Regions from separate parts of the Streptomyces sp. NPDC022552 genome, predicted to be linked through region 2. Evidence: riboswitches for the same ligand, from Rfam matches in the RefSeq annotation. Region 2 holds a riboswitch; the other holds the start of a gene.
The links. A riboswitch is a leader RNA that binds a small molecule or an ion and turns the genes downstream of it on or off. The one in region 2 is predicted to bind cobalamin.
Positions count from the first base shown of each region.

Region 1: it holds a riboswitch for cobalamin, as region 2 does, so the genes downstream of both, ACZ3OF_RS06800 (prenyltransferase/squalene oxidase repeat-containing protein) here and cobN (cobaltochelatase subunit CobN) in region 2, are expected to answer to the same signal.

Region 1 covers NZ_JBVHGJ010000002.1:416,140-422,841, forward strand. Annotated here, with positions in the region: gene ACZ3OF_RS06780 (ECF transporter S component) at 1-498, opposite strand, end outside; gene ACZ3OF_RS06785 (ABC transporter ATP-binding protein) at 462-2,210, opposite strand; gene ACZ3OF_RS06790 (energy-coupling factor transporter transmembrane component T) at 2,207-3,304, opposite strand; gene ACZ3OF_RS06795 (SCO2322 family protein) at 3,301-3,942, opposite strand; gene ACZ3OF_RS06800 (prenyltransferase/squalene oxidase repeat-containing protein) at 3,981-5,231, opposite strand; cobalamin riboswitch at 5,294-5,460, opposite strand; gene ACZ3OF_RS06805 (MBL fold metallo-hydrolase) at 5,515-6,549, opposite strand.
Region 2 covers NZ_JBVHGJ010000005.1:412,597-419,298, forward strand. Annotated here, with positions in the region: gene ACZ3OF_RS17475 (cobalt-precorrin-6A reductase) at 1-255, shown strand, start outside; gene ACZ3OF_RS17480 (precorrin-2 C(20)-methyltransferase) at 451-1,959, opposite strand; gene ACZ3OF_RS17485 (precorrin-8X methylmutase) at 1,956-2,591, opposite strand; gene ACZ3OF_RS17490 (cobalamin biosynthesis protein CobG) at 2,606-4,000, opposite strand; cobalamin riboswitch at 4,055-4,191, shown strand; gene cobN (cobaltochelatase subunit CobN) at 4,230-6,702, shown strand, end outside.

The DNA.
Region 1 (6,702 bases), on a different contig from region 2:
CAGACCCGCGCCCATGGTGAACCAGCCCATGGCCAGCATCTGCACCGGCATCCAGGGGCCCACACCGCCCGTGAGCAGGGCGGACGCGAACATGGTGACGGCCCCGAGGACGAAGCCGAAGCCCGGCCCGAGGACCCGGCCGCTCAGCACCATCAGGAAGAACATCGGCTCCAGACCCGCCGTACCCGCGCCGAGCGGACGCAGCGCGGCCCCCACGGCCGCCAGGACGCCCAGCATCGCGACCGCCTTCGCGTCCATCCCGCAGTCGGCGATCGTCGCGACCACGACCGCGATCAGCAGCGGCAGCAGCGCGGCGAAGAACCAGGGGGCGTCGGCTGCGTGGTTCGTGACCGCCGAGGCACCGTCCGCGAAGAGCGGCCACGCGACGGCCATCGCCCCGACGAGGGAGACGAGGACGAGCGCCGCGATCGAGCGGGGCCCGAGCCGTACGGGGCCTCTGCTCACCACGCCTCCCTCACCTGCTCGACCGTGAGCCAGGGCTGCGGGGCGAGGATCTTGGCGACCTGGGGGGAGAAGGCGGGGGAGGAGACGACGACCTCGGCCGTCGGGCCGTCCGCGACGACCTCGCCGCCCGCCAGGATCACCACCCGGTGCGCCAGCTCGGCGGCCAGCTCCACGTCGTGGGTGGCGAGCACGATGGCGTGCCCCGCGGCGGCGAGCCCTCGCAGATGGGCGACGAGGCGGGCCTTGGCCGCGTAGTCGAGACCGCGGGTCGGCTCGTCGAGGAGCAGGAGCGGGGGGCGGCCGGTCAGCACGACCGCGAGCGCGAGCGCCAGGCGCTGGCCTTCGGACAGGTCACGGGGGTGCGTGTCGTCCGCCACGCCCGGCAGCAGCTCGGAGACCAGCGCCCGGCAGGTGCCGGGGGCGGCGCCCGTGTCGGCGTCGGCGGCCGCGCACTCGGCGCCGACGGTGTCCGCGTACAGCAGGTCACGGGGCTCCTGCGGTACGAGACCGACGTGGCGGATCATCTCGCGGGGGTCGGTGCGGTGCGGGGCGTGGCCCGCGACGAGAGCGGTGCCGGAGGTGGGCGGGACGATGCCGACGAGCGCGTTGAGCAGCGTGGACTTGCCGGCGCCGTTGCGTCCCATGAGCGCGACGGTCTCGCCCGAGCCGACCTGGAGGTCCACGCGCCGCAGCGCCTCGACCCGGCCGCGGCGGACGCCGAGGGCACGGACGTCGACGAGGCGGTGGGGGGCGGGCGTGGGTACGTCGGGCTGGGGGCGCGGGCGCCGTCGGAACAGGGAGATTCCCCCACCCCTCCCCTCCCCGGAACCCTGCTGCCGGGGGCCGGCGGGCGGCTGGGCGCCGGGGGTGGCAGGTGACGCGCCCGGGGTCGCAGGTGACGAAGGCGCCGAGGCCTCGGGGCGGAGGCCCCCGTCCGGAGTCCGGCCTTCCAGGTGGGCCCGTACCGGGCCCGCCGCGCGGCGGGCGTCCCGGACCGTCAGGGGGAGCGGGCTCCAGCCCGCCAGGCGGCCCAGTGCCACCACCGGGGGGTGGACCGGGGAGACCGCCATGATCTCGGCGGGCGGGCCCATGACCCCGTCCGGAAGCAGCAGGACCTGGTCCGCGTACTGGACCACCCGCTCCAGGCGGTGCTCCGCCATCAGGACCGTCGTGCCGAGGTCGTGGACAAGGCGCTGCAGGACCGCCAGGACGTCCTCCGCCGCCGCCGGGTCCAGAGCGGACGTCGGCTCGTCGAGGACGAGGACCTTCGGGTGCGGGGTCAGCACCGAACCGATCGCCACCCGCTGCTGCTGCCCGCCCGAGAGCGTCGCGATCGGACGGTCGCGCAGCTCCGCGAGCCCGAGCAGGTCCAGGGTCTCCTCGACCCGCCGCCGCATCACCGCAGGAGCCAGGCCCAGGGACTCCATCCCGTACGCCAGCTCGTCCTCGACCGTGTCCGTGACGAAGTGCGCCGGCGGGTCCTGGCCGACCGTGCCCACCACGTCCGCCAGCTCGCGCGGCATGTGCGTACGGGTGTCCCGGCCCGCCACCGTCACGCGGCCCTTCAGCGTGCCGCCCGTGAAGTGCGGCACGAGCCCCGAGACCGCCCCGAGCAGCGTCGACTTGCCCACGCCCGACGGGCCCACCAGCAGGACCAGTTCGCCCTCGGGGACCGTCAGGTCCAGGTCCCGGAGCGTCGGCTCGCCCGCGCCGTACGTCACCGAGACGTTCTCGAACCGGATCACGAAGACTCCTTGGAGGCGGGCACGGGGGCCACGAACGCGGGCAACAGGCCCACCAGGATCGACAGTGCGGGCCACACCGGAAGCTCCGGCGCGACGAGCGGTACGACGCCCGGGTGCAGCGCCTCGTAGGCGTACACGTTCGCCCAGATCATCAGCGCCGCCACCGCCACGCCCGAACCGGCGACCAGCCAGGCCCGCACCCCCCACGCGTCCGGCCGGTACCGGCTCCGTACCGCCCGGCGGCCGCCGAGCCGGAGTCCGGCCATGGCCGCGACGAGACCGGCGACGACCAGCGGCAGCCCGTACCCCGCGCCCTGCGCCGCGAGCAGTCCGTACGATCCGGCGCACACCCCGAGCAGGCCGCCCAGCGTCAGGACGTTCGTCGTCCGGCGCACCGCCGGCGGCACCTGCGCCGTACGGCCGTACCCCCGGGCGTCCATCGAGGCCGCCACCGCGATGGAACGCTCCAGCGCGCCCTCCAGGACCGGCAGCCCGATCTGGAGCACCGCCCGCACCCCGCCCGTCGGCCGCCCCCGCAGCCGCCGGGCCGTCCGCAGCCGCACGACGTCGGCCACCATGTTCGGCGCGAAGGTCATCGCCACCACGACGGCGACCCCCGCCTCGTACAGCGCGCCCGGCAGCGACTTGAGCAGCCGCGCCGGATTGGCGAGCGCGTTCGCCGCGCCCACGCAGATCAGCAGGGTCGCCAGCTTGGCACCGTCGTACACGGCGAAGACCACTTGCTCCGCCGTCACCCGGCCCCCGATCCGCACCCCTTGTGCCCAGTCCGGAATCGGCACCTCGGGCAGCGTGAACAGCTCGTACGTCCCCGGGATCGCCGAACCGAGCAGCACCGAGAACACCACCCGCAGCGCCACCACGAACAGGCCCAGCTTCACGAAAGCCCCGTAGGAGCGGGCCCACGGGGCGTCCGTGCGGCGGGCCGCGACGACATAGCCGGCGACCGCGACGATCAGGCCGAGGAGCAGCGGGTTGGTGGTGCGGGAGGCGGCGACGGCGAGGCCGAGCGCCCAGAGCCACCAGGCGCCCGCGTGCAGGGCGTTGGAGCGGCTCGCCTCGGGGGCACGGATCATGCGCGTCGGCGGGCCTTCCAGACCGCGGCGCCCCCGAGCACGAGCACCGCGGCTCCGCCCACGACGATCCCGACGGAGGGGCCGCCGTCGTCCTCACCCTTGCCCTCCGGCGCCTGGGTGGCCGTCACCGTGAGGTCGCCGTCGGGCCGGCTCTCCCCGGACGGAGGGTTCGTCTCCGCCACCTGCTCGCCGCAGCCCTTCGCCGGGTAGCCGGCGATCCCGCACAGCAGCGCCGCGCTGTCGTACCGCAGCGGCTTCGCCACCGCGGCCAGCGCCTCCGCGCTCGTCGCGTCCTCGCGGACCTGGGCGCAGCCGGTCTTCACCGGCGGCTGGGGCGGAGCCTCGCCCGGCGGGGCGTCCTGCGGGGTGCCGAAGTCCACGACGACCGCCACCCGCTTGGTGCCGGCCTTCTCCTCCGTACCGGCGCAGACGCCCGCGAAGTCGGGGGCGGCGGTGGGCCGGGCGGCGTCGCTGCTGTCCTTGCTGACCGCGAAGCGGAAGCCGACGGCCTCGCCGTCGGACGGCCGGGCGGTCGCCGGGCCCTGCGTCGCGTACGCCCAGGTCCCCCCGCCGTCGCTCTCCCAGGACGACCAGTACCGGTAGCCGACGGCCTCGGCGGGAGCGGCGGCGGCCAGCATCAGGGCGACGCCGGCCGCTGCGCCGAGGAGCCCGGCCCTCACTTCTTGCGCCCGCTCACCAGGAAGCCGATGCCGACGCCGACGACCATGCCGATGCCGATGATCCACCACACGTCGAAGGAGCCGGAGTCGTCGTCGCTCGCCTCGGGCGCGGCGGACGGCGAGGCCTTCGGCGCGGGCCCGGTGGCGGCCAGCTCCTCGAGGAGGTCCGTCGAGCCGAAGGCGCGCGGGTCGACGTGCATCGCCTTCGCGGCGAGGATCAGCTGCGCGTACGCGGCGGGACCGCTCTCCTTCGCCCAGGCGGCGGAGTTCTTCTGGAGCCAGGTCAGCGCGCCGGAGGCCTCCTTCGTGGCACCGGTCGCGGCGAGCGCGACGACGGCGTCGGCGGTGTTGCCGTGGTCGGGCAGCTCGGTCGGGTCGGTGGCGCCGGGCATCGGCGGGGTGTTCAGGTGGCCGGTCTTCGCCAGCGCGGCGGCCAGGTAGGAGGCGCCGTTGAGCGCGGCCCGGTCCATCGTCGGCTTCGCCAGGTCCGTGCAGACCGGGCTCTGCTGGGGCTCCACGCCCCGCGCGGTGATGCCCTTGCCGAGCCCGGCGAGCGTGGCGGCGGCGGTGGCGTCGGCGTTCGCGAGAAGCTTGCCGTCCTTGTCGGGCTGGTACGCGAAGGCGCCCGCACCTTCCTTGGCGGAGCAGGGCAGGGCGAGGCCGAGCAGGGCGTCGTACGGGGTCCTGCCCTCGACGGACTTCACCGCGCCGGGCTTCTCGCCGAGCGCGGTGAGCGCGCTGATGACGATCGAGGTGGAGTTGGCGTCGCTGGGGCCGCCGGGGTTGTAGCCCCAGCCGCCGTCCTTGTTCTGCACACCCTTCAGCCAGGCCGCGCCGGCCGCGGCCGCCTTGGCCAGGGGCTCGGGTTCGGTGCTCAGGCGCTTGGCGCCGGTGAGTGCCTGGACGGCGACGGCGGTGGCGTTGGTGTCCAGCATGGTGGCCGTGTCGCAGGGCTTGGCGGGGTCCGGGCGGTACGACGCGAAGGCGCCGCTGTCGCACTGCTGCTTCCGGAGCCAGGACACGGCCTCGTCGGCGGGCTGCACACCGCTGGTCGTCTGGGCGATGAAGGCGAGCGACTGGCGCCACACGCCGTCGTACGTCGGGTCCTTCGTGCCGTAGAGCCCGGCGGGGATCACGGGCGCGGGGGTCGCGGACGGGGAGGGCGCGGCGGATGCGACGGGGGCGACGCCGGTGCAGAGCACCGCTGCGGCGGCGAACGCGGCGGCGCCGCGACGGACGGTGATCATGCGAGCTGTGGCCCTCTCCTGCGGCCGGGCACCGGCACGCTGAGGCACCAGGCTCGGCTCCGTATTCCTCGACGGTGCCGGCGGTCACGTCCCGGGCGGGGCATTCCGGCTTCCGTCCACGGCGGGCGAGGGCGGTCACGGTTGCGGGTCAGTGCCGGATTTGCACCGGCTTCCCCCCGTACGGGTGTGAGGACGACTCGCACACTCTACCGGCCCGTACACCGCCCGACCGGCGGGTGCGAGGCGCCTCACACCTCCGCCCGGGCCGGGGGCGGCCGGGGCCTCACACCGCCACGTACGCCACGGGGTCGGTGCCCGGGGCGGCCTCCGCGCGGCCCAGTTTCACGAGGCGGCGCACGTGGGCCTCCGCCTCGCTGACCGCGATGGTGCGGGAGCCGTACGGGATCTGGTCCCAGGGGCGGTTCCACTCCATGCGCTCGGCGAGCTGCCAGGGGGTGAGCGGCGCCGCGAGGAGGCGCAGGAGTCCGGTCAGCCGCTCCTCGTGGTGGTCGAGCAGCTCCCGTACCCGGCCGGCGGCGTCGGTGAAGGCGTACTGATGGGCCGGGAGCACCTCGGCGACGCCGAGCCGCCCGATCCGCTCCAGTGAGTCCAGGTAGTCGCCCAGGGGGTCGGTGGCGGTTTCGTCGTCCGGGTCCTCGTAGAGACCGATGTGCGGGGAGATCCCGGGGAGCAGGTGGTCGCCGGAGAAGAGCCGGCCGTGGCCCGGGAGTCCGGCGGGGTGCTCCTCCTCCAGGTGGAGGCAGACATGGCCGGGGGTGTGTCCGGGGGTCCAGACCGCGCGCAGCCGGCGGCCCGCGAGATCGAGCAGCTCGCCGGGGACGATCTCGCGGTCGGGGAGCGCGGAGCGCAGTCCGGGCAGGGTGCTCGCGCGGCCCGCGCGGGTCGCGCGGAGCGGGGCGGTGTGCTCCTCGGGGGCGCCGACGGCGGCCAGCTTGCGGGCGAGGTAGTCGAGCCAGGTGCCGGGTTCGGACTCGCGGGTGCGGCGGACGACGGCGGTGTCGGCGGCGTGCATCGCGATCCACGCGCCGGACGCCTCGCGGACCTGACCCGAGAGCCCGTGGTGGTCGGGGTGGTGGTGCGTGATGACGACCCCGTGCACGTCCCGTACGGAGGTCCCCAACGCGGTCAGTCCGTCGGCCAGTTCGTTCCAGGACGCCGGATCGTCCCAACCGGTGTCGATCAGCACGGGCCCGCGGTCGGTGTCGAGGACGTGGACGAGGGTGTGCCCGAGGGGGTTGTCCGGAATGGGTACCCGGAGCGACCAGACGCCTCCGCCGTGCTCGGTCACCTGGCTCATGGGCCCTCATCTCTCCGCGACGGCAGGGCGATTGCTCGACCGGGCCCACTATAACGAGAACTGACGGTCCGTCAGGGTGGCGTGCGGTGCCTTGTCGGGCGCGCGGCCGTGCGGTAGACCGCCAGGCCCTCGGGCTCGCGGTGGTGGAGGGTG
Region 2 (6,702 bases):
GCCCGCACCGAAGTCCTTCTGGACCGGGGGCCGTTCACGCTGGAGGGAGAGCGGGAGCTGCTCGCCCGCCACGCCGTCGACGTCCTCGTCACGAAGGACAGCGGCGGCGCGGCGACGGCCCCCAAGCTCCAGGCGGCCCGCGAGGCGGGCATCCCGGTGGTCGTCGTCCGCCGCCCGCCCGTCCCGGACGGCGTCCGGGTGGCGACGACGGTCGAGGCGGCCGCCGCCTGGGTCCGGGGGCGGGCGGCGGCCTGACTCGGCCCGCTTCGGGGGTGCCGAGTTCGGTGACCTCGGCCCCGTTCACGTCCGCCCGCCACGACAGGCGTCGCGGGCGACGCCGGCCGCGTAAGCCGGGCGGCACGTGGGCCCTCCGGCCCTTCACCCGTCGACGTGGAGCGCGAGACCGCCGGCCCCCGGCGCCTCCACGCCGGCCAGCCGCGGCCTTCCGCGTCACGCCTCCGGGTACCGCCTCGGCGTCCAGGTGATCGTGCGGCCGTCGCCGCGCTCGACCGCGCGCGTCTGCGACGAGCCGATGAGCAGCAGCGTCCGCATGTCGACCTCGGACGGCTCCAGGGTCTTCAGCGTCACCACCCGTACCGACTGCTCCGGGCCGCCGACGTCCCGCGCCACGACCACCGGGGTCTCGGGCGAGCGGAGTTCGAGGAGCAGGTCACGGGCCGCCGCCACCTGGTGCGTACGGGACTTCGAACCCGGGTTGTAGAGCGCCAGGACCAGGTCCGCCGAGGCCGCCGCGCGCAGCCGCGCCGCGATGACGTCCCAGGGCTTGAGGCGGTCGGAGAGCGAGATGGTCGCGTAGTCGTGGCCCAGCGGGGCGCCCGCCGCGGCCGCCGCCGCGTTCGCGGCCGTCACGCCCGGGAGGACCCGTACCGGAACGTCCGCGTACCGCTCCTCCGACGCCACCTCGAGGACCGCCGTCGCCATGGCGAAGACGCCCGGGTCGCCGCCCGAGACGACCGCGACCCGGCGCCCGCGCCGGGCCAGGTCGAGGGCGAACTCGGCGCGCTCGGACTCGACCTTGTTGTCCGAACCGTGCCGGAGCTGTCCGGGGCGCAGCGCCGGGACCCGGTCGAGGTACGTGGTGTAGCCGACCAGGTCGTCGGCGTTGACCAGCGCGCCGCGCGACTCCGGCGTCAGCCAGGGCGCGCCCGCCGGGCCCGTGCCGACGACGACGACCTCGCCGCCGGTGTCCCTGGACTCGGGGGTGACGGCGTCGATACGGGAGGGCAGCACGGCCACCGAGAAGTACGGGACGGTCTCCGCGTCCACCTCGGCGAGGACCTCCGTCCGCTCGCCCGCCATGAACGCCCGCTCCACGTACCGGGCGTCCTCCAGACGGCCCGCCCGCTCCAGGGCGCGCCGCACGGTCGGGAACGTCCGGCCGAGCTTCATCACGACCGCCGAGTCCGTGCCCGCGAGCCGTGCCGTCAGCTCGTCCTCCGGGAGCGTGCCGGGGATGATCGTCAGGACCTCCTCCGCCTCGCACAGCGGCTCCCCGAGCCGGGCGGCGGCGGCGCTGACGGAGGTGACACCGGGGATGACGGTGGTGTCGTAGCGGTCCGCGAGCCGCTTGTGCATGTGCTGGTACGAGCCGTAGAAGAGCGGGTCCCCCTCGGCGAGCACGGCCACCGTGCGGCCGGCGTCCAGGTGGGCGGCGAGGCGGGCGGCCGCCTCCTCGTAGAAGTCGTCGAGCGCGCCCCGGTAGCCGCCGGGGTGGTCCGTGGTCTCCACCGTGAGCGGGTACATCAGCCGCTCCTCGATGTGGTCCTCGCGAAGGTGCTCGGCCGCGATCGAGCGCGCGATGGAGCGGCCGTGGCGGGCGGAGTGGTACGCGATCACGTCGGCCGAGGCGATGGCCTTCACGGCCGCCAGCGTCATCAGGTTCGGGTCGCCGGGGCCGAGGCCGACGCCGTACAGCTTGCCGGGGGCGTCGGCGCTCATGCCTGGATCTCCGCTTCGGTCGCGATGGCGTTGATCGCGGCGGCGGTCATCGCGCTGCCGCCGCGCCGGCCCCGTACGACGAGGTAGTCGAGGCCGAGGGTCTGGGCGGCCAGCGCGTCCTTGGACTCGGCGGCGCCGATGAAGCCGACCGGGATGCCGAGGACGGCGGCCGGACGGCCGGCGCCCTTCTCGATCATCTCCAGGAGGTGGAAGAGGGCGGTCGGCGCGTTGCCGATGGCGACGACGGAGCCTTCGAGGCGGTCGCGCCAGAGTTCGAGCGCGGCGGCGCTGCGGGTGGTGCCGAGCTCGGCGGCGAGCGCGGGCACGGACGGGTCGGAGAGCGTGCAGACCACGTCGTTGTCGGCGGGCAGCCGCTTGCGGGTCACACCGCTGGCGACCATCTGCGCGTCGCAGAGGATGGGCGCGCCGGCGCGCAGGGCGGCGCGGGCGCGGGAGACGACCCGCGGCGAGTAGGCGAGGTCACGGACGAGGTCGGTCATGCCGCAGGCGTGGATCATGCGGACCGCGACCGTGGCGACGTCGGCGGGCAGATCCGCGAGGTCCGCCTCGGCGCGGATCGTGGCAAAGGACTGGCGGTAGATCTCCGCGCCGTCCTTCTCGTAGGCGAACATCGTGTCGTTCTCGCTCATCTCGTTGTGCGGGCCGTTGCGACTGCTTCGGGCAGGGAGTGACGGGGGGTGGGGCGGCCGTCCACGAGGTAGGTGCCCTCGGCGGTGGCGACGACGTCGACCCAGGTGCCGGGGGCGCCTTGGGGGTGGCCGCAGCGGCGTTCGCACCCGGAGAAGTGGACGGGGACGCCGGGCGCGCCGGGTACGGCGTCCGCGCGGACGTCGGCGAGGGACTTGGCGCAGCCGGGCCGCCCGGTGCAGGCGCCGACGCCGACGCGGGGGTCGTCGGGGCGGGTGATCAGCCCGGCCGCGGCCAGCTCGGGAAGCCGTGTCCGGGACGACCCGGCGACGACGGCCCCACGCCAGGGCGTGAGCCGTACCTCGCCGGCGGGCAACAGCGCGCGGAGCTGGGCGGCGGTCATCCGCCCGAGCGGCGCGAGCACGTGCAGCGCGTCGCTGCTGCCGAGGAGCCCGGGCGCGGGTGGCGTGCTGTGCGGCAGCGGCGGTACGGGGACGACGGGACGGGCGTCGATCCCGGCCCGCGTGAACGCGGCGGCGAGGTCGAGAAGACCGGCCCCGGCACCCGGCGCGTCGGCCGCCCCGCCACCCGGGGAGCCCGCGGGCCCGATGCCCGGCAGTTCCTTCGCACCGGCGGCTTCGATGGCCTCCGCCCCCGTCGCGCCGACGCCCGGAAGCTCCTTCACACGCCACGCGCCGTTCCCGGCCGCCCGTGCGGCCCGCAGGAACGCGTCGGCCGCGGCGAGCGCCGCTCGCGGCGCGTCGGCGCCCGCGACGCGGAACGCCTGCCCGCCGACGTACAGCAGGACGCCGCCCGCACGTGGGCCCGGGCCGGTCGTCTCCCGGGCGGCGTTCGTCCAGGGGCCTTCTGCGATCAAGGTCACATCTCCGCCCAGCCGCGCCACGTCCCCCCGGCCGTCGTCCAGGGCGAAGAGGAAGCGGCCCGACAGGGCGGCCGTCCAGGGGGCCGCGCAGAGCAGCGCGTCCAGTTCGCGGGACCACAACTGGACGTCCGCGTGGCCGAGTCCGTCCAGTCCCGCGGTCGGCGAGGCGACGATGTTGCGGACGCGTTCGTGGGTGGCGGAGGGGAGGAGGCCCGCCTCCGTCAGCCGGTCGGCCAGTTCCGCCCCGCAGCCCCCGCCCAGACCGCGCAGCTCCACGTTGCCCCGGGACGTGACCGTGACCCGGCCGTCGCCGAGGGACTCCGCCGCCGACGCCAGGACTTCGACCTGATGCGGCGTCAACAGGCCTGCGGGCAGGCGCAGTCGGGCCAGACCGCCGTCGTCGGCGGCGTGCAGGCGCAGCGCGCCCGGGCAGGCATCGCCGCGGTCCCGTATGAGAGGTTCGCCCCGGTTGGGCGTTGTGGGCGGGGTGGGCGACATGGCGGCGAGCATACCCACGTGGATCCGGTCGACCCCCGGGGACGACCCCTGCCCGTTGTGCGCACGATCTACTATGCAGACGGCATGGGGTCCCAGGACCCCGGGGAGGAAGCCCGGTGAGAATCCGGCGCGGTCCCGCCACTGTGAGCCAGGTCCCGGAAGGGGCCGGGTGAGTCAGGAACTCCTGCCGTCCACACGACCACCCGGGGCGCGGACAACCCCGAGGAAGGCCTGCGCACGCATGCGAATTCTGTTGCTGTCGCACTCCGACACCGACCTGCTCAGCGCCCGCGCGGCCGGCGGGCCCGTCGCGTACCGCTTCGCCAACCCCTCCCGTCTCGCCCTGGACGACCTGCCCGGGCTGCTGGAGGACGTCGACCTCGTTCTCGTACGGCTCCTCGGCGGTCTGCGTGCCTGGGAGGAGGGCCTGGAGGCCCTGCGGACGGCGGAGAAGCCGCTGGTCGTGCTCTCCGGGGAACAGGCCCCCGACGCCCAGCTGATGGAGGCCTCCACCGTCCCCGTCGGCGTCGCCACCGAGGCGCACGCCTACCTGGCGCACGGCGGCCCCGGCAACCTGGAGCAGCTGGCCCGCTTCCTCTCCGACACCGTGCTGCTCACCGGCCACGGCTTCGACGCCCCGGCCGCCGCGCCCACCTGGGGCCCGCTGGAGCGGACGGCCCGCACGGCCGACGGCCCGACGGTCGCCGTGCTCTACTACCGCGCCCACCACATGAGCGGGAACACCGCCTTCGTCGACTCGCTCTGCGAGGCGATCGAGGACCAGGGCGCCCGCGCCCTGCCGCTCTACGTCGCCTCCCTGCGTGCCCCGGAGCCGGAGCTGCTCGAGACCCTGCGCGCGGCCGACGCGATCGTCACCACCGTCCTCGCGGCCGGCGGCACCAGGCCCGCCGAGGCGCAGGCCGGCGGCGACGAGGAGGCGTGGGACGCGGGCGCCCTCGCCGCCCTCGACGTACCGATCCTGCAGGCGCTCTGCCTCACCGGCTCGCGCGCCGCCTGGGAGGAGAACGACGAGGGTCTCTCCCCGCTGGACGCCGCGAGCCAGGTCGCCGTGCCCGAGTTCGACGGCCGGCTCATCACCGTCCCGTTCTCCTTCAAGGAGATCGACGAGGACGGGCTCCCGGCCTACGTCGCCGACACCGAGCGCGCCGCGCGCGTCGCCGGGATCGCGGTACGGCACGCCCGGCTGCGCCACATCCCGAACGCCGGGAAGAGGCTCGCCCTGGTCCTCTCCGCGTACCCGACCAAGCACTCCCGGATCGGCAACGCGGTCGGTCTCGACACCCCCGCCTCCGCCGTCGCGCTCCTGCGCCGCCTGCGCGAGGAGGGGTACGACTTCGGCCCCGTCGAGGAGATCCCGGGCCTGGTCTCGGGCGACGGCGACGAGCTGATCTACGCCCTGATCGAGGCGGGCGGCCACGACCAGGACTGGCTGACCGAGGAGCAGCTGGCGAAGAACCCCGTCCGTATCCCGGCCGCCGACTACAAGCGCTGGTACGCGACGCTCCCCGCCGAGCTGCGGGAGGCCGTCGAGGAGCACTGGGGCCCGGCGCCGGGCGAGATGTTCCTCGACCGGTCCCGCAACCCCGAGGGCGACATCGTCCTCGCCGCCCTGCGGCGCGGGAACCTGCTGATCCTCATCCAGCCGCCGCGCGGCTTCGGCGAGAACCCGATCGCGATCTACCACGACCCCGATCTCCCGCCGTCCCACCACTACCTGGCCGCCTACCGCTGGATCGCGGCGCGCGCAGAGGACGGCGGCTTCGGGGCGGACGCGATGGTCCACCTCGGCAAGCACGGCAACCTGGAGTGGCTGCCCGGCAAGAACGCGGGCCTGTCCGCCGCCTGCGGCCCGGACGCGGCGCTCGGCGACATCCCCCTGGTCTACCCGTTCCTGGTCAACGACCCGGGCGAGGGCACGCAGGCCAAGCGGCGCGTGCACGCGACCCTGGTCGACCACCTGGTGCCGCCGATGGCGCGCGCCGACTCGTACGGCGACATCGCGCGCCTGGAGCAGCTGCTCGACGAGTACGCGCAGATCTCCTCCATGGACCCGTCCAAGCTGCCCGCGATCCGCGCGCAGATCTGGACGCTGATCCAGGCGGCGAAGCTCGACCACGACCTCGGGCTCGAGGACCGTCCGGAGGACGACGGCTTCGACGACTTCCTGCTGCATGTCGACGGCTGGCTGTGCGAGGTCAAGGACGCGCAGATCAGGGACGGTCTGCATGTCCTCGGCGGGGCCCCGGCCGGTCCCGAGCGCGTGAACCTGGTCCTCTCGATCCTGCGCGCCCGGCAGATCTGGGGCGGGACGCAGGCGCTGCCGGGTCTCCGTGAGGCCCTGGGTCTTGACGAGTCCGCCGCGACCCGGACCACCGCCGACGAGGCGGAGGCGACGGCGCGCGAGCTGGTCGAGGCGATGGAGGCGGCGGACTGGTCCGTGGACGCGGTCGCGGAGGTCGCCGCCGCGTACGGTCCCGACGTCGCCGCCGTGCTGCGCTTCGCCTGCGAGCAGGTCGTCCCGCGGCTCGCCGCCACGACCGACGAACTCGCGCACGCCGTCCACGCGTTGAACGGCGGCTTCGTCCCGGCCGGCCCCTCCGGGTCTCCGCTGCGCGGCCTGGTCAACGTGCTGCCGACCGGCCGCAACTTCTACTCCGTCGACCCCAAGGCCGTGCCCTCCCGCCTCGCGTGGG